DNA from 4 places in the Streptomyces mauvecolor genome. Region 1 is predicted to be linked to each of the others. Evidence: riboswitches for the same ligand, from Rfam matches in the RefSeq annotation. Region 1 holds a riboswitch; each other region holds the start of a gene.
The links. A riboswitch is a leader RNA that binds a small molecule or an ion and turns the genes downstream of it on or off. The one in region 1 is predicted to bind cobalamin.
Positions count from the first base shown of each region.

Region 2: it holds a riboswitch for cobalamin, as region 1 does, so the genes downstream of both, ABD346_RS29370 (ABC transporter substrate-binding protein) here and ABD346_RS03435 (CbtB domain-containing protein) in region 1, are expected to answer to the same signal.
Region 3: it holds a riboswitch for cobalamin, as region 1 does, so the genes downstream of both, ABD346_RS26620 (ribonucleoside-diphosphate reductase subunit alpha) here and ABD346_RS03435 (CbtB domain-containing protein) in region 1, are expected to answer to the same signal.
Region 4: it holds a riboswitch for cobalamin, as region 1 does, so the genes downstream of both, ABD346_RS07110 (cobalamin biosynthesis protein) here and ABD346_RS03435 (CbtB domain-containing protein) in region 1, are expected to answer to the same signal.

Region 1 is NZ_BAAASQ010000004.1:70,800-76,098, forward strand. Features, by position in the region: gene ABD346_RS03420 (aminoglycoside phosphotransferase family protein) at 1-295, opposite strand, end outside; gene ABD346_RS03425 (LLM class F420-dependent oxidoreductase) at 357-1,322, opposite strand; gene ABD346_RS03430 (hypothetical protein) at 1,467-1,676, shown strand; cobalamin riboswitch at 1,784-1,924, shown strand; gene ABD346_RS03435 (CbtB domain-containing protein) at 1,965-2,180, shown strand; gene ABD346_RS03440 (CbtA family protein) at 2,208-3,074, shown strand; gene ABD346_RS03445 ((2Fe-2S)-binding protein) at 3,071-3,808, shown strand; partial or broken gene ABD346_RS03450 (enoyl-CoA hydratase) at 3,860-3,985, opposite strand; gene ABD346_RS03455 (short-chain fatty acyl-CoA regulator family protein) at 4,021-5,299, opposite strand, start outside.
Region 2 is NZ_BAAASQ010000023.1:396,764-402,062, forward strand. Features, by position in the region: gene ABD346_RS29360 (ABC transporter ATP-binding protein) at 1-227, opposite strand, end outside; gene ABD346_RS29365 (FecCD family ABC transporter permease) at 224-1,252, opposite strand; gene ABD346_RS29370 (ABC transporter substrate-binding protein) at 1,258-2,238, opposite strand; cobalamin riboswitch at 2,277-2,401, opposite strand; gene ABD346_RS29375 (M67 family metallopeptidase) at 2,438-2,860, opposite strand; gene ABD346_RS29380 (amino acid permease) at 2,946-4,409, opposite strand; gene ABD346_RS29385 (DUF2017 domain-containing protein) at 4,729-5,299, opposite strand, start outside.
Region 3 is NZ_BAAASQ010000021.1:270,590-275,888, reverse strand. Features, by position in the region: gene ABD346_RS26640 (GntR family transcriptional regulator) at 1-84, shown strand, start outside; gene ABD346_RS26635 (DUF3311 domain-containing protein) at 217-492, shown strand; gene mctP (monocarboxylate uptake permease MctP) at 489-2,108, shown strand; partial or broken gene ABD346_RS26625 (Uma2 family endonuclease) at 2,092-2,643, opposite strand; cobalamin riboswitch at 2,759-2,887, shown strand; gene ABD346_RS26620 (ribonucleoside-diphosphate reductase subunit alpha) at 3,015-5,299, shown strand, end outside.
Region 4 is NZ_BAAASQ010000007.1:55,676-60,974, forward strand. Features, by position in the region: gene ABD346_RS07085 (alpha/beta hydrolase) at 1-558, opposite strand, end outside; gene ABD346_RS07090 (class II aldolase/adducin family protein) at 622-1,281, opposite strand; gene ABD346_RS07095 (lysozyme) at 1,393-2,172, shown strand; gene ABD346_RS07100 (inorganic phosphate transporter) at 2,304-3,572, shown strand; gene ABD346_RS07105 (hypothetical protein) at 3,604-3,825, shown strand; cobalamin riboswitch at 3,927-4,065, shown strand; gene ABD346_RS07110 (cobalamin biosynthesis protein) at 4,164-5,120, shown strand; gene ABD346_RS07115 (cobyric acid synthase) at 5,102-5,299, shown strand, end outside.

The DNA.
Region 1 (5,299 bases):
AGGATGCGATGGTCCAGGGCCGTGGGAAGCGCGCGGAGGGCTCACCGATCCGCAGCGGTGTCGGGACGGGCAGCGGAAGACGCGGTGCGAGGACCGGCAGCCACTGGTGCTCTTTGCGCAGGAGGCAGGGAGCGCGCTCCGTGCGCGGCATGCGCACGGCCAACTCCCCTCCGAGCCGCCACAGTTGGTTGTCCCAGCCCCCGGCCACCTCCCTCAGTTCCAGCTCCGCGAGGTCCGGATGCTGCTCACGCACCAAGGAGCGCACCAGGGTGTGATCGATCTCGATGCTGTCCATGATCCCCACTCAACCATCCCGACGTCGTTCCGCGGGATGGTTGAGCCATCGGATCCGCCACTCACAACTCGCGCAGCGCGGGCAGCAGTTCCTTCTCGGCCCAGTCGATGAACGGGAGTTGCTGGGGGCCGCCGATCTGGACGAGGGCGATTTCGGTGAAGCCGGCTTCGGCGTAGGGGCGTACGGCGTCGACGAACGCGTCCACGTCGTCGCCGCACGGAATGGACCGCGCCACGTCCTCCCCGGTCACGAACCGCGTCGCCGCCTCGAAACCCGAGGGCCCCGGCAGCTCCGAGTTCACCGGCCAGCCCCCGGCGAACCAGCGGAACTGGTCGTGGGCGCGGGCGACAGCCGCCTCCCGGTCGGGGTCGTAGCAGACGGGCAGCTGACCCACCCGCGGCTTGCCGGTGCCGCCGTGCCGGTCGAAGGAGTCGAGCAGTTCCGGCTCGGCCTCAGTGGCGATGACCAGGTCGGCGGCCCGGCCGGCCAGGGCGCAGGACCGCTCGCCCGAGACGGCGACGCCGATCGGCGGCAGCTCGTCGGGGAGGTCCCACAGCCGGGCGTTCGCGACGCCGAAGTGCGCGCTCTGACGGTTGACATTGCCGCCCTCGAAGAGAGCGCGGATGATCTCGACGGCCTCTTCGAGCATGTCGAGGCGGACCTCCGGGGCGGGCCAACCGGCGCCCACCACATGCTCGTTGAGGTTCTCGCCGGAGCCGAGTCCGAGCCGGAACCTGCCTTCGGACAGGATCTGCATCGTCGCCGCCTTCTGCGCCACGACGGTGGGGTGGTAGCGCAGCGTCGGGCAGGTCACGTACGTCATCAGCGGGATGCGGGTGGTGGCCTGAGCGGCCGCGCCGAGCACGCTCCACGCGTACGGCGCGTGCCCCTGGCTCTCCAGCCACGGGGAGAAGTGGTCGGAGGTGACGGAGAAGTCGAACCCGGCTCGCTCCGCCGCGACCAGATCCGCCACGAGTTCGCGCGGACCCGTCTGCTCAGTCATCATTGTGTAGCCGATTTGCACCATATTTCACGACTAACCGTGCTGCGCCGATGGAAAACATCGGCCCGCTGTCCGTGTGCGGGTTCCCGACCGCACCGGTTGCCGAAACGCTTCCGGTGTGCGACAGGGGCTACGCGGTCCGCAGACCGTCCGCTTCGAGGAGTCGTCATGGTCATAGTGGCCGTTCTCATCCCGCCGCTGCTCCTTGGGGTGCTGCTGGCCCTCGGCCGGTACGAGGAGCGCCTCCTCGGCGCCCCCGAACCGATCGAGGACCGCCTGCGTGAACGGCGCGGGTACACGGAGCCGGACCTCCCTTCCGAACCGCCGCCCCACCCCGCCCAACCTGCACCGTCGAGCGAGGTGGCGCCGCCCCTGTGACGGTGCGCAGCCGTCCGGATCGCGCGGCCGGGCCGGCGCTGACACGATGGACGGGCAGGGTCGTGAGGGGAGCCCGCCAGGACTTGGCAACGGCTTGATTGACCCGTTCGAGAAGGCAGCCCTATGCTCCACGTGTAGTGATGAGATAAGGAAGCTGGTGAGATTCCAGCACGGTCGCGCCACTGTGAGTCGACCACCCGCGAGGGTGGCCGGTGAGTCAGACACTTATCCGTTGCTTCGCCCCGTTTCATCCATGGGACGCAAGATCCCGAGAAGGAGGGCCTCGCCTTGAGCAGCGTTTCCACATCCCGCCCGGCTTCCACGCCGATCGTCCTGCCGGTTTCGAAGTCGGTGCTGTGGCTGGTCGGCACCGCGATCCTCGCACTGGCCGCCTACTACTTCATCGGCGTCGACCAGGGGGCCGTCTCGGTCTTCGGCAACGACATGCACATCCACGAGTTCGTCCACGACGGGCGTCACTTCCTCGGCTTCCCCTGCCACTGACCCACACGGAAGTACGGACAACTCGACATGGAAAAAAAGCTGATACTGCGCGGCGTTCTCGTCGGCGCAGTGGCAGGGCTGCTCGCGTTCGTCTTCGGACGGATCTTCGCCGAGCCGCAGATCGCGAAAGCCATCGACTACGAGAGCGGGCGCGACGCCGCCCAGGCAGCGCTCGACAAGGCCGCCGGTCTGCCCGCCGAGGCGGCCGACCCGGACCTGTTCAGCCGCACCATTCAGGCCGATGTCGGCCTCGGCGTCGGCATGATCTTCTTCGGCATGGCCATGGGCGCGCTCTTCGCCGTCGCCTACACGGTCTGCCTGGGCCGGACCGGCGCCCTGCGCGCCCGTACGCTGGCGCTGGTGGTGGCCGGTGGCGGGTTCCTCGCGATGTACCTGGTGCCGTTCCTCAAGTACCCGGCCAATCCTCCGGCGATCGGTCACGAGGAGACCATCGGGCAGCGCAGCGGCCTCTACCTCATCATGGTGGTGTGCTCGATCGCCTTCCTGGTGGCGGCGGTCTGGCTCGGCAAGCGCCTCCAGGCCCGCTACGGCAACTGGAACGCGACGCTCATCGGCGGTGCGGTGTTCGTCGTCGCGATCGGGATCGTGATGCTGGTCCTGCCCTCACTCGGGCATCTGGCCTACAACAAGGAGAACTTCGGCAACCAGGCCACCGAGACTCCGCTGCCCCTGACCGATGCCAAGGGCACGATCGTCTACCCCGGTTTCCCTGCCGACGTGCTGTTCTCCTTCCGCTTCTTCTCCGTCGCCGCGCAGCTCCTCCTGTGGGCCGCCATCGGGCTGTTCTTCGGCCCCTTGGCCGAACGGCTTCTCGAACCCCGCCGGGAATCCGCCGAAGCCCCCGCGCAGGGCCCGGCTCCCCTCCCTGCATGACGTTCACTCCGACGCCGGGCGCGGTGATCTGCGAGATCACCGCGCTCGGGCCGTTCTTCGCCCTGCACACCCATGCCCCCGACGCCCGGCCGGCGGAGCCGTGGGTCCCGATGTCCCGACGGCTCATCGAAGATCGCGTGTCGGCCGTACGGGGCCGGCTGGCGGCGGCCGGCGGGCAGCCGCTCGACGCCGTCGAGGTGCGGGTGGCCGCTTCGGTGACGCATCTCGGCCTGGCCGCCAGGCTGCTGTCGCCCGCCCTTGCCGCGTTCGTGCTGCACGGACGCCTTCTCACCTTCGGCCTCCCCGACGTCCACTGGCAGCCGGTCCTCGGCGGCCCCATCCCCCTGTCCGTTCCCGGCACCGCGGTGAGCGCCGGCTCCGTTCCGCCCGAGGAACTCACCACCTTCCTCGACCGCCCCCTCGGTGAACTCGCCGCCGCCATACGGCCGTTCTCGCTCTCACCCCACATCCTCCAGGGCAACATCGCCTCGGCTCTCAACGGTGCCGCCACGATGATCGCCGCCGCCAGGCCGGAGCTCGCGGAGCGAACCCGCACGGCGGTCGCGCTCCTCCTGGACAGCCCACCCCTGCGGGGTTCCGCCACGACAGCCGCCAACGGCGCGTTCCGGCGCAGGAGTTGCTGCCTGATCTACCGCGCCGCCCCGGGCCACAAGGGTTCGCTGTGCGGCGACTGTGTGCTGCATCGCGACGCGGGCAGCGCCCGAAGCCGCTGACGGGCCGCCGGAGTTCGCAGACCGTCCAACCGGTGGGTGAACTCCGGCGGCCGCTTCCTTGGCCATCATCGCGACGGGCGCGGACATCCCGGCCACGGTCTCGGCGACCGCGAGCGCCTCCCCGGCCAGGTCGGCGGCGGGCACGATCCGGGAGACGAACCCGGCGCGCTCGGCGTATCCGGTGGAGACGTCCAGCCACTTCTGACGGCTCATCAGCCGAGGCTCGGCCGCTCCCCCGCCACAGGGTAGGGGACGAAGGTGCTGCTGTTCTCGTCGATGGCGAGGCGCCGGTCCAGGGGCGGTACGGCCCGCTGGGGGCAGTCGGTGCGTTCGCAGAGGCGGCAGCCCATGCCGATGGGGACGGCGGCGGAGGTGTTGTCGACGTCGAGGCCGTCGGAGTAGACCAGCCGCGAGGCGTGCCGGATCTCGCAGCCGAGGCCGATGGCGAAGGTCTTGCCCGGCTCGCCCCAGCCGCCCCGGTGCCGCGAGATCGCGCGGGCGGTCCACAGATAGCGCCGGCCGTCCGGCATGGCGGCGACCTGGACATGGATGCGTCCGGGGGCGGCGAACGCCTCGTACACGTTCCACAGCGGGCAGGTGCCGCCGGCCCGGGAGAAGTGGAACGCTGTGGCGGACTGGCGCTTGGACATGTTGCCCGCCCGGTCGACGCGTACGAAGGAGAAGGGCACGCCGCGCAGCCGGGGGCGCTGCAGGGTGCTGAGGCGGTGGCAGATCGTCTCGTAGCCGAGTCCGAAGTGGTCGGTGAGCCGCTCGATGTCGTAGCGGGATTCCTCGGCGGCCGCGTGGAAGCGGCGGTAGGGCAGGATCAGCGCGGCGGCGAAGTGATTGGCGATGCCGATCCGGGCCAGCGGCCAGGCCGCCGAGTCGCGGGCGAAGTCCTCCGACGCGAGGGCGGACATCCCCTCCGCGTGTTCGAGGAGCGCGAGCTGGGTGGCCATCCGGAACGCCTGCTGCCCCGGACGCAGCCGGCTGGAGAGGTGCAGCACGCGGGCGCCGGGATCGTAGTGGTGCAGCATCCGGTCCGAGTCCGTGGCGAGGCGCACCCCGTGGCGTTCTGCGAGGCGCGCGGACAGTACGCGCACGACCTCGCCGGGGCGTACGCCGATCTCGGAGGCGAGGTCTTCGGCGGCGAGGTCGATGTCGTGCAGGTAGTTCTGGCGCCGGTAGAAGAACTCGCGGATCTCCTCGTGCGGGGACCGGGGCTGTGCGACCGCACCCGGGCCCCGTCCTTCCGCGACTTCGGCGAGTTGCTCGGCCAAGTGCTGGTTGCGCCGGCCCAGGTCCACCAGGACGGTCGCCACGGCCGGCATGCGGGCGGCCAGGTCCGAGAGGTCGGAGGCGGACACCCGGCCCGCCGAGACCTCGCCGGTGAGGGCGTCGCGCAGGTCCGCGACGAGGCGGCTGGTGTCGCGCTCGGAGAAGAAGCCCGGGTCGACGCCGAACGCCTCGGTGAGGCGGAGCAGTACGGGC
Region 2 (5,299 bases), on a different contig from region 1:
CGGGCCTTGGCCGGCATCGTGTGCAGGTCGGCGCCGTCGAGCAGGACGCGGCCGGTGGTGGGGCGCAGGGTCGCGTAGATACAGCGCAGCAGGGTCGTCTTGCCGCTGCCGTTGGGGCCGACCAGGGCGACGGTCTCGCCGTCGGTGGCGTCCAGGGTGATGCCGGAGAGCAGTTCGCGGCCCTGGGGTGTGGTGTACGCGAGCGACTCGGTGCGCAGGGTCGTCACGCGGGGCTGCCTTCCGCGCCGGCCCGGCGGCCGCGCAGCATCCAGAGGAAGAACGGGCCGCCGGTGAGGGCGGTGAGCACGCCGACGGGGATGTCCTGCGGGGCGGCGACGGTGCGGGCGGCGAGGTCGGCCAGGACGAGGAAGGCGGCGCCGCCGAGGGCCGCGACGGGGAGCAGGGTGCGGTGGGAGGCGCCCACCGCCATGCGGGCGGCGTGCGGAACCATCAGGCCGACGAAGCCGATGGCTCCGCTGTACGCGACGAGGACGCCGGTGAGCAGGGAGGCGAGCACGAACACTCCCGCCCGGAACCGGCCGGTGTCGAGGCCGAGCACGGTGGCGCCCTCCTCGCCGACGAGCAGCAGGTCCAGGGGGCGGGCCAGGGCGATCAGGACGAGGGTGCCGAGGGTGAGGGCCGTGGCGGGCAGGGCGAGCATGTCCCAGCGGGCGCCGCCGAGTCCGCCGAGCGTCCAGTGCAGGACTTCCTGTACGTGCTCGGCGCTGGCCGAGGTCACCAGGATCAGGCTGGTCAGCGCGGACAGGACGTACGAGACGGCGACCCCGGCGAGAACCAGGCGGCCGCCCGTCATGGAGCCGCCGCGCCCGGCCAGTGCGTACACGAGGACCAGGGCGGCGAGCGCCCCCGCGAAGGCGGCGGCGGGCAGGGCGACGGTGGTGGCCACCCCGGCCCCCACCCCGAGCACGATCACGGCGACGGCCCCGGCGGCGGCCCCGCTGGACACGCCGAGCAGAAAGGGGTCGGCGAGGGGGTTGCGTACGAGGGCCTGGAGCACGGTCCCGATGACGGCGAGCCCGGCCCCCGTGACGGCCCCGAGCACGACGCGGGGCAGCCGGACGTCGAGCACGATGGTCCGGTACGGTCCCGGCTCCGCCGAACCGGTGACGATCCCCAGCACCTCGTGGGCCGGTATCCGCACCGACCCGAGCGCGAGCCCGCCGACGACGCCGGCGGCCAGAACGGCTGCGAGCCCCCCGATCACAAGGGGGTACCGCCAACGCGGGGTCACCCCGCTCACTCCCCCGCCCCCGGGCGGAGCCGGCTCGCCAGCTTCGCCACCGCGTCCGGTGCTCTGACTCCCGTCACCATGTCCGACAGCGGCAGGACCGCGAAGCGGTTGTTCTTGACGGCCGGGACGGATGCCAGGGCCGGGTCGTCGCGCAGGCGCTGCTTCTTCGCTTCCACGCTCGTGCCGCCGTAGTCCAGGATCAGGATCGCCTCCGGCGCGCGGGCGACCACGTTTTCCCAGCTCGCGTCGCCGAAGGACGTGTCCTTGAGGTCGTCCGCGAAGACGTTGCGGCCGCCGGCCCGCGTCACGATGTCGTTGCCGATGCCCTTGCCGCCGACCGTGAACGCCGTCTTGTCCCCGCTGTCGTAGACGAAGACCGGGACGGGGGCCGCGCCCTTGCGGGCCGCCTGTGTCCGCGCGTTCGTGGCCTCCGCCGCCTTCACCCACGACTCCGCCCGCTCCGGCACGCCGAACGTCCGGCCCACCTCGCGGACTTCGTCGTACACCTCGTTCATCGTCGTCGCGGCGCCCTTGGGGCAGTTCTCCACGTTCAGGCGGGACTTGATGCCGCTCTTGGCCAGAGCCTCGCGGCCCCGGCCCTCGTTCGCCGCGAAGGCGGACGCGTAGCCGCCGTACACGTAGTCCGGATTGGCCGAGAGGAGCTTTTCGTAGGAGGGGTATTCCTTCGCCAGGACGGGGACCGAGCGGTATGCCTGCTCGTATTCCGGGAGGACCTTGTCGTCCAGGTAGGCCATGCCCACCAGGGACTTGGCGAGGCCCAGCTCCAGCATCACCTCCGTGGCGTGCTGGTTCATCGTCACGGCTCGCTTCGGCGGGGCGGTGAAGGCCGTCGTCACGCCGCAGTTGGTGACCGTGTAGGGGAAGCCGGGGGCCGAGCGGCCCTGGGCCTCGGGCCGCGCCTGTGTCGTGCAGGCGGCCAGTGGGAACAGCAGGGCGGCGGCCAGGGCCGCGCGGCGCCAGAGCATGGCTGAGCTCCTCCAAGGGGATTTCCACGTCCCCTGTCGTCGGGAGAAGGCGGCAGGTCAGTTCCTGGCTTCCGGCCCCGCGGGTTTCCACGGGGCCGGTCACAGTGGCGGGACCGTGCCGGATTCACACCGGCTTCCTGGGTCCTGCCGCCCGAATGTTCGAGATTGCGTATAGATGGTACGGGTCGACCCCTGAGGGTCAGTACGCCTCTACCACCTTCACGTCTTCCTCCGTGATCACGCCGTCCACGATCCGGTACGAGCGGAACTGGAACTCCCCCGCCCCGTCCGTGTCCGCCGTCGAGACCAGGACGTAGTGCGCGCCGGGCTCGTTCGCGTACGTCACGTCCGTGCGGGAGGGGTACGCCTCGGTCGCGGTGTGGGAGTGGTAGACGATCACCGGCTCCTCGTCGCGGTCGTCCATCTCGCGGTACAGCTTCAGCAGGTCCTGCGAGTCGAACTCGTAGAACGTGGGCGAGCGGGCCGCGTTCAGCATCGGGATGAAGCGCTCGGCGCGGCCGGTGCCCGCCGGGCCCGCGACCACACCGCACGCCTCGTCGGGGTGGTCGGCGCGGGCGTGCGCCACGAGCTGGTCGTACAGGGCCTGGGTGATGGTCAGCATGTCGGCAAGGATAAGCAGACGGGCCGGTCCGTATCGACAGTCGATACGTACCGGCCCGAATGGTGAGAACGCCCAGGTCAGAGCATTAGCTGCGCTTCTCGAACGCCTTGTTCTCGGGGTTCTTGGCCTTCAGGACCAGGTAGGAGACGCCCAGGATCAGGCCCCACAGCGGCGCGCAGTACAGGGAGACACGGGAGTCCTTGTCGATGCCCATCATCACGATGACCATGAAGATGAAGATCAGCGCGAACCAGCTGGTGTACGGGGCGCCGGGGGCGCGGAAGCTGGACTGCGGCAGGGCGCCGGTGTCCGACAGGCGGCGGTAGCGGATCTGGCAGACCAGGATCATGATCCAGGCCCACATGCCGGAGATGGTGGCGAAGGAGACCACGTAGTCGAAGGCCTTGCCGGGCGCCACGTAGTTGATCCACACGCCGACCAGCATGAGCGCCGCGGAGACCGTGGTGCCGACCAGCGGGGTGCCGCTCTTGGTGAGCTTGGTGAAGACCTTCGGGCCCTGGCCGTTGAGCGCGAGGTCGCGCAGCATGCGGCCGGTGGAGTACATGCCCGAGTTGCAGGAGGAGAGCGCCGCGGTGAGGACGACGAAGTTGACGATGGCGGCGCCGACGCCGAGGCCCATCTTCTCGAAGGCCGCGACGAAGGGGCTGACGCCCGGCTGGAACTCGTGCCACGGGACGACCGACAGGATCATGATCAGGGCGCCGATGTAGAAGACGGCGATGCGCCACGGCACGGTGTTGATGGCCTTGGGCAGGGTCTTCTCGGGGTCCTTGGACTCGCCCGCGGTCACACCGACCAGCTCGACGGCGAGGAAGGCGAACATGACGATCTGCAGGGTCATCAGCGTGCCGCCGATGCCCTTGGGGAAGAAGCCGTGGTCGTTCCACAGGTTGGCGACGGTGGCGGTGTCCGCGGCGTCGGAGAAGCCGACGGTCAGGATGCCGGCGCAGATCAGGATCATGCCGACGATGGCGGTCACCTTGACCATGGAGAACCAGAACTCCAGCTCACCGAAGAGCTTCACGGAGATGAGGTTCACGGCGTACAGGATGAGCGTGAAGACCAGCGCGTACAGCCATTGCGGGACGTTGCTGTGGGTCCAGAAGGCCATGTACTGGGCGGCCGCGGTGACTTCGGTGATGCCGGTGACGACCCAGAAGAGCCAGTACGTCCAGCCGGTGACGAAGCCCCAGAACGGGCCGACGAACTCCCGGGCGTACTCCGAGAAGGAGCCCGACACCGGGCGGTACATGAGCAGCTCGCCGAGGGCGCGCATGATGAAGAAGATGACCAGGCCGGCGATGGCGTAGGCCAGGATGAGGCTGGGGCCGGCCTTCGAGATGGCCTTGCCCGCGCCGAGGAAGAGGCCGGTGCCGATGGCACCGCCGATCGCGATCATCTGGATCTGCCGGGCCCCGAGGCCCCGCTGGTATCCCTCGCCCGAGCCCTCGCTCGAACTGTGGGCGGTCCCCGCGGCCTCATTGCCGGCAGGACGGTCGTCGTGCTTGTCGACCTGCGCTGAGGTCATGGTGGTGCGCCTTTCTCCATGCTGACCCGTCCGCCTCGGTCACGAAGCGACGGATCAGGTCCTGATCCCCCCGGATGTGGATGGAGTGCCACCGGCGGTCAGCCGGTCAAAGCGCCCCCGGGGACATGGGTGGCGTCCCCGGGTGGTCGTGAAGATTTATCACGGCCTTATGGGTGATCCCTATCGGCCACTGTGGCGCACACCACAGGAAGAAGCGGACAAAGGTCCCTTTGCGCCACAAAGCAGGTCGTTGTGGTGACAGGATCGTTATACGGATTTGAGCGTCCGCTGAGCGAACGGCCATCCGCCGGACGATCGGTCAGGGCATGAGCGTCTCGATGAGTGTTTCCTGGAGCACACCCAGCCACAAATAAGCCATCACCATCGGCTTGCGCGGATCGTCGTCCGGCAGCCGGTACAGCTCTTCGCTCTCCTCCTCGTCGGTGACGTCGAGGCGGGTGCCGATGGTCAGGCGCAGGTCGTTGAGCGCGCCCAGCCAGTGCTGTGAATCCTCGGCGGTCAGCTTGAGGACGGCTCCGCCGTCGCCCTTGGGGCTCAGCGCGTCGAGGCCGTGCACGACCGCGAGGGCGTCGGTGCGCTTGCGGGCGCGCAGGTCGTTCTCGGTGAAGCGCCTGAACTCCGCCGATTTGGCGCGCAGTTCGTCGCTCTCCTCGCTCGCGTACGCCTCGGGGAAGAGGCGGGCGAGCGCCGGGTCGGCGGGCGGCTCGCTCGGGCCCTCGGCGAACAGGGCGGCCAGCGGGTCCGCGTCCTCGGCCGGTTCGTCGCCGGGCCCGATGAGTTCGAGCAGCTGGACGGCGAGCGAGCGCAGGATGGCGATCTCGACCTCGTCGAGCGCGACGGCGGCGCCGCCGCGGGGCAGGGCCTCGAAG
Region 3 (5,299 bases), on a different contig from region 1:
GGCGAACCCGTGGAATGGGTGCGGTCGGTGTACCGCGGCGACCGGTACAAGTTCGTGGCCCGCCTCAAGCGGCCGGCCGACTGAGCGCCACTTCCCGGTCGTTGAGCCGTCCGGAATCCGGACGGGGGTTCCCTTGACCGAAACTCTCCCCTAGATTTCCTGCGCATTACCAAGTGATCCAACGCACAGGTGATCGTGAGGGGACGGAGCCACCCAATGCCGGATTCGACAGAAGTGAGGAGACCGGTGATCACGCCCTTGCGCGTGGTCATCGCGCTCTGCCTGATCGCGCCCTTCGTGGCGATGCTGTGGGTGAGCTCGTACGCCAAGACCGACCCGGCGCTCGGCGGCATCCCGTTCTTCTACTGGTACCAGATGCTCTGGGTGCTGATCTCGACCGCGCTCACCATGATCGCGTACAAGCTGTGGCAGCACGACCAGCGCTCCCGCACCGCCTCCACGTCTGACAAGCAGGGGGGTGCGTCCACGTGAAGGACGGCGTGAACGGCGTCGCGCTCGGCGTCTTCATCTTCTTCTTCCTGGCCGTCACGGTCATCGGCTTCATGGCCGCGCGCTGGCGCAAGGCCGAGAACGAGGCGAGCCTGGACGAATGGGGCCTGGGCGGACGGTCGTTCGGCACCTGGGTCACCTGGTTCCTGCTCGGCGGCGACCTGTACACGGCGTACACCTTCGTCGCCGTACCCGCGGCGATCTACGCGGCGGGCGCTGCGGGCTTCTTCGCCGTGCCGTACACGATCCTCGTGTACCCGCTGATCTTCACCTTCCTGCCGCGCCTGTGGTCGGTCTCGCACAAGCACGGCTACGTCACCACCTCGGACTTCGTGCGGGGCCGGTTCGGCTCCAAGGGCCTGTCCCTCGCGGTCGCGGTCACCGGCATCCTCGCGACGATGCCGTACATCGCGCTCCAACTGGTCGGCATCCAGGCCGTGCTGGACGTCATGGGCGTGGGCGGCGAGTCCGGCAACTGGTTCGTCAAGGACCTGCCGCTGCTCATCGCGTTCGCGGTGCTCGCGGCGTACACGTACTCCTCCGGCCTTCGCGCGCCCGCGCTGATCGCATTCGTGAAGGACGGTCTGATCTACCTCGTCATCGCGGTGGCGATCATCTACATCCCGATCAAGCTGGGCGGCTTCGACGCCATCTTCAGCGCGGCGCAGCACAAGTTCGCGGGCCCGCCCGGCGGCAAGCCGACGGGGGCGATCGCGCCCGGCGAGTCGAGCCAGTGGACGTATGCGACGCTCGCGCTCGGCTCGGCGCTCGCGCTGTTCATGTACCCGCACTCGATCACCGCGACGCTGTCCTCCAAGAGCCGCAACGTGATCCGCCGCAACACCACGATCCTGCCGCTGTACTCGCTGATGCTGGGCCTGCTCGCGCTGCTCGGCTTCATGGCGATCGCGGCCGGGGTCAAGGTCAAGAACGGCCAGCTGGCGATCCCTCAGCTCTTCGAGGACATGTTCCCGGACTGGTTCGCGGGCGTCGCCTTCGCGGCGATCGGCATCGGCGCGCTGGTCCCGGCGGCGATCATGTCGATCGCGGCCGCGAACCTTTTCACCCGCAACATCTACAAGGACTTCCTCAAGCCGGACGCGACACCCGCGCAGGAGGCCAAGGTCTCCAAGCTGGTCTCCCTTGTCGTGAAGGTCGGCGCGCTGGTCTTCGTCCTGACCATGGACAAGACGGTCGCGATCAACTTCCAGCTCCTGGGCGGCATCTGGATCCTGCAGACCTTCCCGGCGCTGGTCGGCGGCCTGTTCACCCGCTGGTTCCACCGCTGGGCGCTGCTCGCGGGCTGGGCGGTCGGCATGGTCTACGGCACCCTCGCCGCGTACGGGGTGGCCTCGCCCACCCAGAAGCACTTCGGCGGCTCCTCGAAGGAGATCCCGGGCATCGGCGAGATCGGCTACATCGGCCTCACCGCGTTCGTCCTGAACGTGGTGGTGACGGTGGTCCTCACGGTCGTCCTGCGCGCCCTGAAGGCCCCCGACGGCATCGACGAGACGTCGCCCGAGGACTACACGGCGGACGCGGGCGACCCGGGCGTGGCCACGGAACTGCCCCCGGCGACGGCGGGGTCGGCGCACTGAGTTCTGCTCGTACACATACGCCGAAGGGCAGCGTGCGCACGTTCGCGTACCGGCGGCCTTCGGGCTCGCTGTAGACGGAGATCTCGCACTTGGCCCGGTCGATCAGCAGGTATACGGGAATGCCCGTCTCCGCATAGGCCTGAGGCTTCTCGACGTGGTCCCGCCGGTGAGTGTCCGAGTCCCACGAGGTCACCTCGACCACCATGAGAATGGGGTCCGGGTCGACCCAATCGCCCTGCCCGACGAAGGCATCCGGATGAGCCAGCACCGCATCGGGGATGGCGCGCCCCGTCCGGTATTCCTCCGCCTTGATCCCCTGTCCCGGGTGCAGGAAGAGGTCGTCAGGCCGAGCCTGCATGCAGACCTTGAGCAGCCACTGAATGATCCGGTTGTGATCGCCGTCCGGGATGGCCTTGCTCCTGATGACCCCGTTGATGAATTCGAGCCGCGTTCCCTCCCTCTCGCGGGCTGCTATGCGCGCCAGAGCCTCGAATTCGTCGGGCAGCATGTGGGGGCGGTCGGCCATCACGGTCATGCCTCGCTCACCTTCCTCGACGGTGCTGTCTCCGACGATAGCGGAGAGGTACGTCACAGGAGCGCCACATCGCGGCTGACACAACATGTGGGGGCTGCCGCATCCGGAGCCCCCCACATGTATGCTCGTCCTCGCTGTCGCCGCAGGGGAATCCGGTTCGAATCCGGAACTGTCCCGCAACGGTATGACCTGTACGTCTTTGTGCCGGTCGAGTCCGATGACCTGCCGATGGCGCGTCCGGGTCGACCGAACCGGATGCCAGACGTCCGGGCCTCGCGGTTGGGCCGGTGGACGACGCGCTCGGGCTGCCCCGACGCGCGCCGACGCCTCCCTCCGAAGGGCCCCGTGCCGAGCGAGGGAGTGCCCCCCACGTGACCATCGCCCCTGCGGATCCCGCTTCAGCGATCACCGAAGAGCTGGCGGATGCCCCGGGGACCGCGTTGCTGCGGACCCTGACCGATCTCACCGCCGACCTCGCGGACACCGACCCCGGCCGGGTCGCCGCCGCCGCGCTGCGGGGCCGCAACGCCCGTTCCGACGAGGCCGAGCTGCGCGAGCTGGCCACCGAGGCGGCCGCGGGGCTCATCTCCGAGGACCCGGCGTACTCCCGCCTCGCCGCCCGCCTCCTGACCATCACCATCGCCGAAGAGGCCGCGACCCAGGGCGCGGTCTCGTTCTCCGCCTCGGTCGCCGTCGGCCACCGCGAGGGCCTGATCGCCGACCGCACCGCCGAGTTCGTCGACGCCCACGCCGCCCGCCTCGACGCGCTGGTGGACGCCGCCCTCGCCGACGGCGCCGACGACCGCTTCGGCTACTTCGGCCTGCGCACCCTCTACTCCCGCTACCTGCTGCGCCACCCGATCACCCGCAAGGTCGTCGAGACCCCCCAGCACTTCATGCTGCGCGTGGCGTCCGGCCTCGCCGAGGACGAGTCGGTCCGCGCCCTGGACGAAGTGGCGTCCCTGTACGGCCTGATGAGCCGCCTGGACTACCTGCCGTCCTCCCCGACGCTCTTCAACTCCGGCACCCGGCACCCCCAGATGTCGTCCTGCTACCTGCTCGACTCGCCGCTGGACGAGCTCGACTCGATCTACGACCGCTACCACCAGGTGGCACGCCTCTCGAAGCACGCGGGCGGCATCGGCCTCTCGTACTCCCGCATCCGTGGCCGCGGTTCGCTGATCCGGGGCACCAACGGCCACTCCAACGGCATCGTCCCGTTCCTGAAGACCCTCGACGCGTCGGTGGCCGCGGTCAACCAGGGCGGCCGGCGCAAGGGCGCGGCCGCGGTGTACCTGGAGACCTGGCACTCCGACATCGAGGAGTTCCTGGAGCTGCGCGACAACACCGGTGAGGACCAGCGGCGTACGCACAACCTGAACCTCGCGCACTGGATCCCCGACGAGTTCATGCGCCGGGTCGACGCCGACGGCCAGTGGTCGCTGTTCTCGCCGGCCGACGTGCCCGAGCTCGTCGACCTGTGGGGCGAGGAGTTCGACGCCGCCTACCGCAAGGCCGAGGCCGCCGGGCTCGCCCAGAAGACCATGCCGGCCCGCGACCTGTACGGCCGCATGATGCGCACCCTCGCGCAGACCGGCAACGGGTGGATGACGTTCAAGGACGCCTCCAACCGCACCGCCAACCAGACGGCCGAGCCCGGCCACACGGTCCACTCCTCCAACCTGTGCACCGAGATCCTGGAGGTCACGGACGACGGCGAGACGGCGGTCTGCAACCTCGGCTCGGTCAACCTGGGCGCCTTCGTCGTGGGCGACGGCATCGACTGGGAGCGCCTCGACGCGACCGTCCGCACCGCCGTGACCTTCCTCGACCGGGTCGTCGACATCAACTTCTACCCGACCGAGCAGGCCGGCCGCTCCAACGCCAAGTGGCGCCCAGTGGGCCTGGGCGCGATGGGCCTCCAGGACGTCTTCTTCAAGCTGCGCCTGCCCTTCGACTCCCCCGAGGCCAAGGCCCTCTCCACCCAGCTCTCCGAGCGGATCATGCTGACCGCGTACGAGGCCTCCACCGACCTCGCCGAGCGGTCGGGCCCGCTGCCCGCCTGGGACAAGACCCGCACCGCGCGCGGCGTGCTGCACCCCGACCACTACGACGTCGAGCTGACCTGGCCGGAGCGCTGGGCGGCCCTGCGGGAACGTATCGCCAAGGTCGGCATGCGCAACTCGCTGCTCCTCGCGATCGCCCCGACCGCGACCATCGCGTCCATCGCGGGCGTGTACGAGTGCATCGAGCCGCAGGTCTCCAACCTCTTCAAGCGCGAGACGCTGAGCGGTGAATTCCTCCAGGTCAACGGCTACTTGGTGGAGGAGCTCAAGAAGCTCGGCGTGTGGGACGCGCAGTCCCGCGAGGCGCTGCGCGAGGCGAGCGGCTCGGTGCAGGACTTCAACTGGATCCCCGCCGACGTGCGCGCCCTGTACCGCACGGCGTGGGAGATCCCGCAGCGCGGCCTGATCGACATGGCCGCCGCCCGCACCCCGTTCCTCGACCAGTCGCAGTCCCTGAACCTGTTCCTGGAGACGCCCACCATCGGCAAGCTGTCGTCGATGTACGCGTACGCCTGGAAGCAGGGCCTGAAGACGACGTACTACCTGCGCTCGCGCCCGGCGACCCGCATCGCCCGCGCCGCCCAGGCCAC
Region 4 (5,299 bases), on a different contig from region 1:
GAGCACCGGCAGCTGCTGGCGGTGCAGGAACTCCACGACGTTCAGGGGGTGTTCGCGGGTGGTGCCGAGCCCGTGCACGGCGATCACCCAGGTGGTGCGGGGGCCGGGCACCAACCAGGCGGGCAGCGGCCCGAGTTCGGCCGCGATCTCGACGTCCTGGTACTCGAGGCCGAGGGCAGCGCTCGGGGTGCCGCGGTGCACCTGCGGGGTGAGCCGTACCCGGTCCCCCGGCGCGAGGCTGCCGTGGGTGACCCGCTCCAGACGGCGTACCACCGTGTCGGCGGTGTGCGGGGCGCGGTCGAGGACCTCGCCGACGACGGCGTGGGCGCCCGGTCCCCGCAGGCCGTACGTGCCCGGGCGCAGCGACACGAGCGAGCGGGTCAGGGTGATCCGGCCCGGGGCCGTGGCATGCACGGTCAGCCGGGGGTCGGTGGGCAGCGGACGGCCCGGCGGCGCCTTGAGGGCGGCGTCGCTGGCATGGCGTCCGGCGACGACCGCTGCCGCGCCGACGCCGAGGAGTGTGGTGACGGCCGCGGCCGTCTTCGTAGCGGGGCGCACCCCTCCAGTCTCGGCTCGGGCCCGCCGGGGTGCCAGTGGGCGGAGCCCATCGGGGCGGCGGCCCTACTGCTGGGGCTGCCCGTAGCCGCGCAGCCGTTCGGCGACCTCGTCGAGCTGGGCGGGGCTGAGCAGGGACGGGGTGCGGCCGGGCAGCGCCGAGGCGGTGAGCCAGAGCCGGCACATCCACTCCAGTTGGGCGGTGCGGTCGTAGGCCTGGGCGAGGCCGGTTCCGTAAGTGACGGTTCCGTGGTTCTGCAGGAGACATCCGGTGCGGCTCTCCAGGGCGCGCAGCATGTTCTCGGCCAACTCCTCGCTGCCGTACAGGGCGTACGGGGCGACCCGGACCGGGCCGCCGAGCGCGGCCGCCATGTAGTGGACCAGGGGCAGCTCGGTGACCAGGGTGGACACGGCCGTGGCGTGCACGGCGTGGGTGTGGACGACGGCCCGCGCGTCGGTGTTCCGGTACACCGCGAGGTGCATCGGGATCTCGCTGGTGGGTCGGAGCGCGCCCATCACCTGGCGGCCTTCGAGGTCGACGGCGACGGTGTCGGCGGGGCCGAGCCGGTCGTAGGGGACGCCGGTCGGGGTGACCAGGACCAGCTCGCCGACGCGTACCGACACATTGCCCGAGGTGCCGACGACCAGCCCTTCCGCGGCGGTCCGGCGCGCGGTGTCGATCAGTTCGGCCCATGCCGCGGCGGTCGCCGCCTCGTCGTCGCTCATGCGGCCGATCCTGCCAGGGCCGAGCGGCCGGGATACGGGAGTTCGGTGGTGATCTTCAACTAGCCTCTGGGTGCTTTGTTCCGTACATCATCGGAATTCTCGGGGGGCACCATGGCTCGCGACCGCAATCCTCTTCCGCGCCGGGCCCGGGTGCGCGGCGCGCTCACGGGGTTCCTGGCCGCGCTGGCGCTGGGCTGTGGGGCGCTCGCGGCACTGCCCGCCGCCTCCGCCGCGGACAAGCCGCTCGGCCACGACGTCTCCTCGCACCAGAAGAACGTCGACTGGGGCTCGGCGAAGGGCCTGGGCGCCTCGTTCGTCTATGTGAAGGCGACCGAGTCGACGACGTACCGCAATCCCTACTTCGGGCAGCAGTACGACGGCGCGCGGCAGGCGGGTCTGGTGCGCGGGGCCTACCACTTCGCGGTGCCCGACCAGGCGTCCGGCCGGGAGCAGGCCGACTTCTTCGTGCGCAACGGCGGCGACTGGTCGGACGACGGCTGGACGCTGCCGCCCGCGGTCGACCTGGAGCACAACCCGTACGGCAAGAACGCCAAGGACGGCAGCGGCGGCAAGTGCTACGGGCTGAGTCCGGCCGCGATGACCTCCTGGATCACGGACTTCAGCGACGAGGTGCAGCTGCTCACCGGCCGCCGCCCGGTGATCTACACGACCGCGGGCTGGTGGAACGCCTGCACCGGGCGCAGCCGGGCCTTCGCCGCGCACCACGCCCTGTGGCTGGCCCGGTACGCCGACACGCCGGGCGCGCTGCCGGCGGGCTGGTCGTACTGGACGTTCTGGCAGTTCCAGAACGGGAGCGGGAGCCTGCCGGGTGACCAGAATCTCTTCAATGGGTCTTTTGGGCAGTTGAAGCGGTTCGCGGCGGGCCGCTGAACGGCCTCCGGGGGCCGGCCGGGGGGCCAGAAGTGGCCACGAACACCGACACGCCCGCCCCAGTTCATCTTCCGTTCACTCAGGTTACTTACGTTCGTCCAGCCACTGACGTCGAACGATTGCCTGGGTAAATGGAACACATCACGCTGCTGCTCGCGATTGTGGTCGTGACAGCTCTCGTGTTCGATTTCACGAACGGTTTCCATGACACCGCCAACGCGATGGCCACCACCATCTCGACCGGCGCCCTGAAGCCCAAGACGGCGGTCGCGATGTCCGCCGTGCTCAACCTGGTCGGCGCGTTCCTGTCGGTGGAGGTCGCCAAGACGATCTCCGGCGGGATCATCGACGAAAAAGGCATCAGAACCGAGGTCATCTTCGCGGCCCTGGTCGGTGCCATCCTCTGGAACCTGCTGACCTGGCTGCTCGGTCTGCCCTCCAGCTCCTCCCACGCCCTGTTCGGCGGCCTGATCGGCGCAGCGGTCATGTCGGCAGGATGGTCCTCGGTCAACGGCTCGACCGTGGTCACCAAGGTGCTGCTCCCCGCCGTCGCCGCGCCGATCGTCGCGGGCATCGCCGCGATGCTGGCCACCCGGCTGACGTACCGGCTCAACCGGAACACCGACGAGAAGGCCACCGCCAAGGGCTACCGCGCGGGCCAGATCGCCTCGGCCGGCCTCGTCTCGCTCGCCCACGGCACCAACGACGCCCAGAAGACGATGGGCATCATCACCCTCGCCCTGGTCACCGGCGGTGTGCTGCACCCGGGCGCGAACCCCCCGCTGTGGGTCATCGTCTCGGCCGGTCTGGCCATCGCGATGGGCACCTACCTCGGCGGCTGGCGCATCATCCGCACCATGGGCAAGGGCCTGACCGAGCTGCGCCCGCCGCAGGGCTTCGCCGCCCAGACCGGCGCCGCCACCGTCATCCTGGCCTCCTCGCACATCGGCTTCTCGCTCTCCACCACCCAGGTCTGCTCGGGCTCCGTCATGGGCGCGGGCATCGGCCGCAAGGGCGGCGTGGTCCGCTGGTCCACCGCCTCCCGGATGGCCGTCGCCTGGATTCTCACGCTGCCGGCCGCCGGACTCGTGGGCGCGGGTGCGGAGTTCCTCACCAAGCAGGGCACCTGGGGCATCGTCGCCGTCGCGATCCTCCTGGTCGCCGGTTCGGGCACCATCTGGAAGCTGTCGCGCCGCCAGCCGGTCGACCACCACAACGTCACCGCCGACGAGACCGGCGAGGCCTCCGCGGCCGAGCCCGCCGGTGTCGTCACCACCGCGATCGCCGCGGTCACCCCGCCGCCGACCGCGGCGGCCGCCGCGGCCATCGACCTCAAGGCCACGATCCAGGCCCCGGCCCCGGCGGCCCCTGCCGACCCGCCCACCCCGGCGACGGTCTGACCCGGTTCTCCGGCACAGCTAAGGAATCCTCATGCACATCGACTGGGCAGCTCTCGGCTCCGTCTTCGGCGTCAGCCTCGTGGTGACCGTCGGCCTGGTGGGCCTGTTCACCCTCGGCATCGTCGGCCTCACCAAGCACGAGGCCGCGGCATCCGGCACCGGCAATGTGGCGCTGGCCCGCACCGGCGCGTACGTCTGCTTCGCGGCCTGCGCGGCGGCCGTCGCGTACGGGATCTATCTGATCGTCGCCTGACCCACGGACATCACCCGAACCGCCCTCCGGCCCGCGCCGGAGGGCGGTTCCGTGTGGCGCCGCGCACTCTCTCGCGCCGCAGGTCAACGGCAAGTTGACGGGTGTTCTCGCAGCGTGGTGGACTGCACCGGCCAGCTACGGCGGCAGAAGAGGAAGCCGGTGCGAATCCGGCGCGGTCCCGCCACTGTCACCGGGGAGTGATCCCCGCGAGCCAGGAACTCTCACCGCCGGTCACGTCGAACCAGGGCGCGGACACCCTGAGTGAGGACATACCGCCATGCGCGCCTGCCCGTCGAGACATTCCGGCCCTTCCCGCGACGCCCTGACGGGCTGAGCGGATGCGGGCCGATCGCACCTTCGCCTACGGCGCCACGGCCGGACTCCTCGGCGACCTCCTGCTCGGCGATCCGCGCCGCGGCCATCCGGTCGCCGCGTTCGGACGCGCCGCCGGCGCCGTCGAACGCGTCCTGTGGCGCGACCACCGCGGCCGGGGCGCACTGCACACCCTGGTGTGCGCGGGCGGCGCCGCGGGCGCTGCCGTCCTCCTTTCCCGTGCCGTACGGGGCCGTCCCGCCGCATCCGTCGCGCTGACCGCCGCCGCCACCTGGACGGTGGTGGGCGGCACGTCGCTCGGCCGTGAGGCGCGGGCCATCGGCGGCGCGCTGGCCGCGGGCGACGTCGAGGTGGCCCGGGAACGCCTGCCGCACCTGTGCGGGCGCGACCCGCAGTCCCTGGACGCGGACGGCATCGCGCGGGCCGTCGTCGAGTCGGTCGCCGAGAACACCTCGGACGCGGTCGTCGGCGCCCTGGTGTGGGGCGCGCTCGCGGGCGTGCCGGGCCTGGTGGGCTTCCGGGCGGTCAACACGCTGGACGCGATGGTCGGGCACAAGTCGGCCAGATACCGCAGGTACGGCTGGGCCTCGGCGCGCCTGGACGACGTGGCGGGCTGGCCGGGCGCCCGCCTCACCGCGGTCCTCGCGGCGCTGGCGGGCCCGGACACCAGGGGCGCGGTACGGGCCTGGCGCGCCGATGCCGGCCGGCACCCGAGCCCCAACGCGGGCCCGGTCGAGGCCGCGTTCGCGGGGGCGCTGGGTGTACGGCTCGGGGGCACGCTCTCCTATGCCGGGCGCGTCGAGCACCGGCCGGTCCTCAATGGCTCGGGGCGGACCGTCGAGGTCGCGGACATCGAACGGGCGGTACGGCTCTCGCGCAGGGTGGGCTGGCTGACGCTGGCCGCCTCCGTCGCGACGAGGGCCGCTGTGAGGAAGGGACGTACATGGGTGGCGGGCTGCTGATCGCGGGCACGACCTCGGACGCGGGAAAGAGCGTCGTCACGGCCGGGATCTGCCGCTGGCTGGTGCGCCAGGGCGTCAAGGTCGCGCCCTTCAAGGGGCAGAACATGTCGCTGAACTCGTTCGTCACGCGCGAGGGCGCGGAGATCGGCCGGGCGCAGGCGATGCAGGCGCAGGCGGCG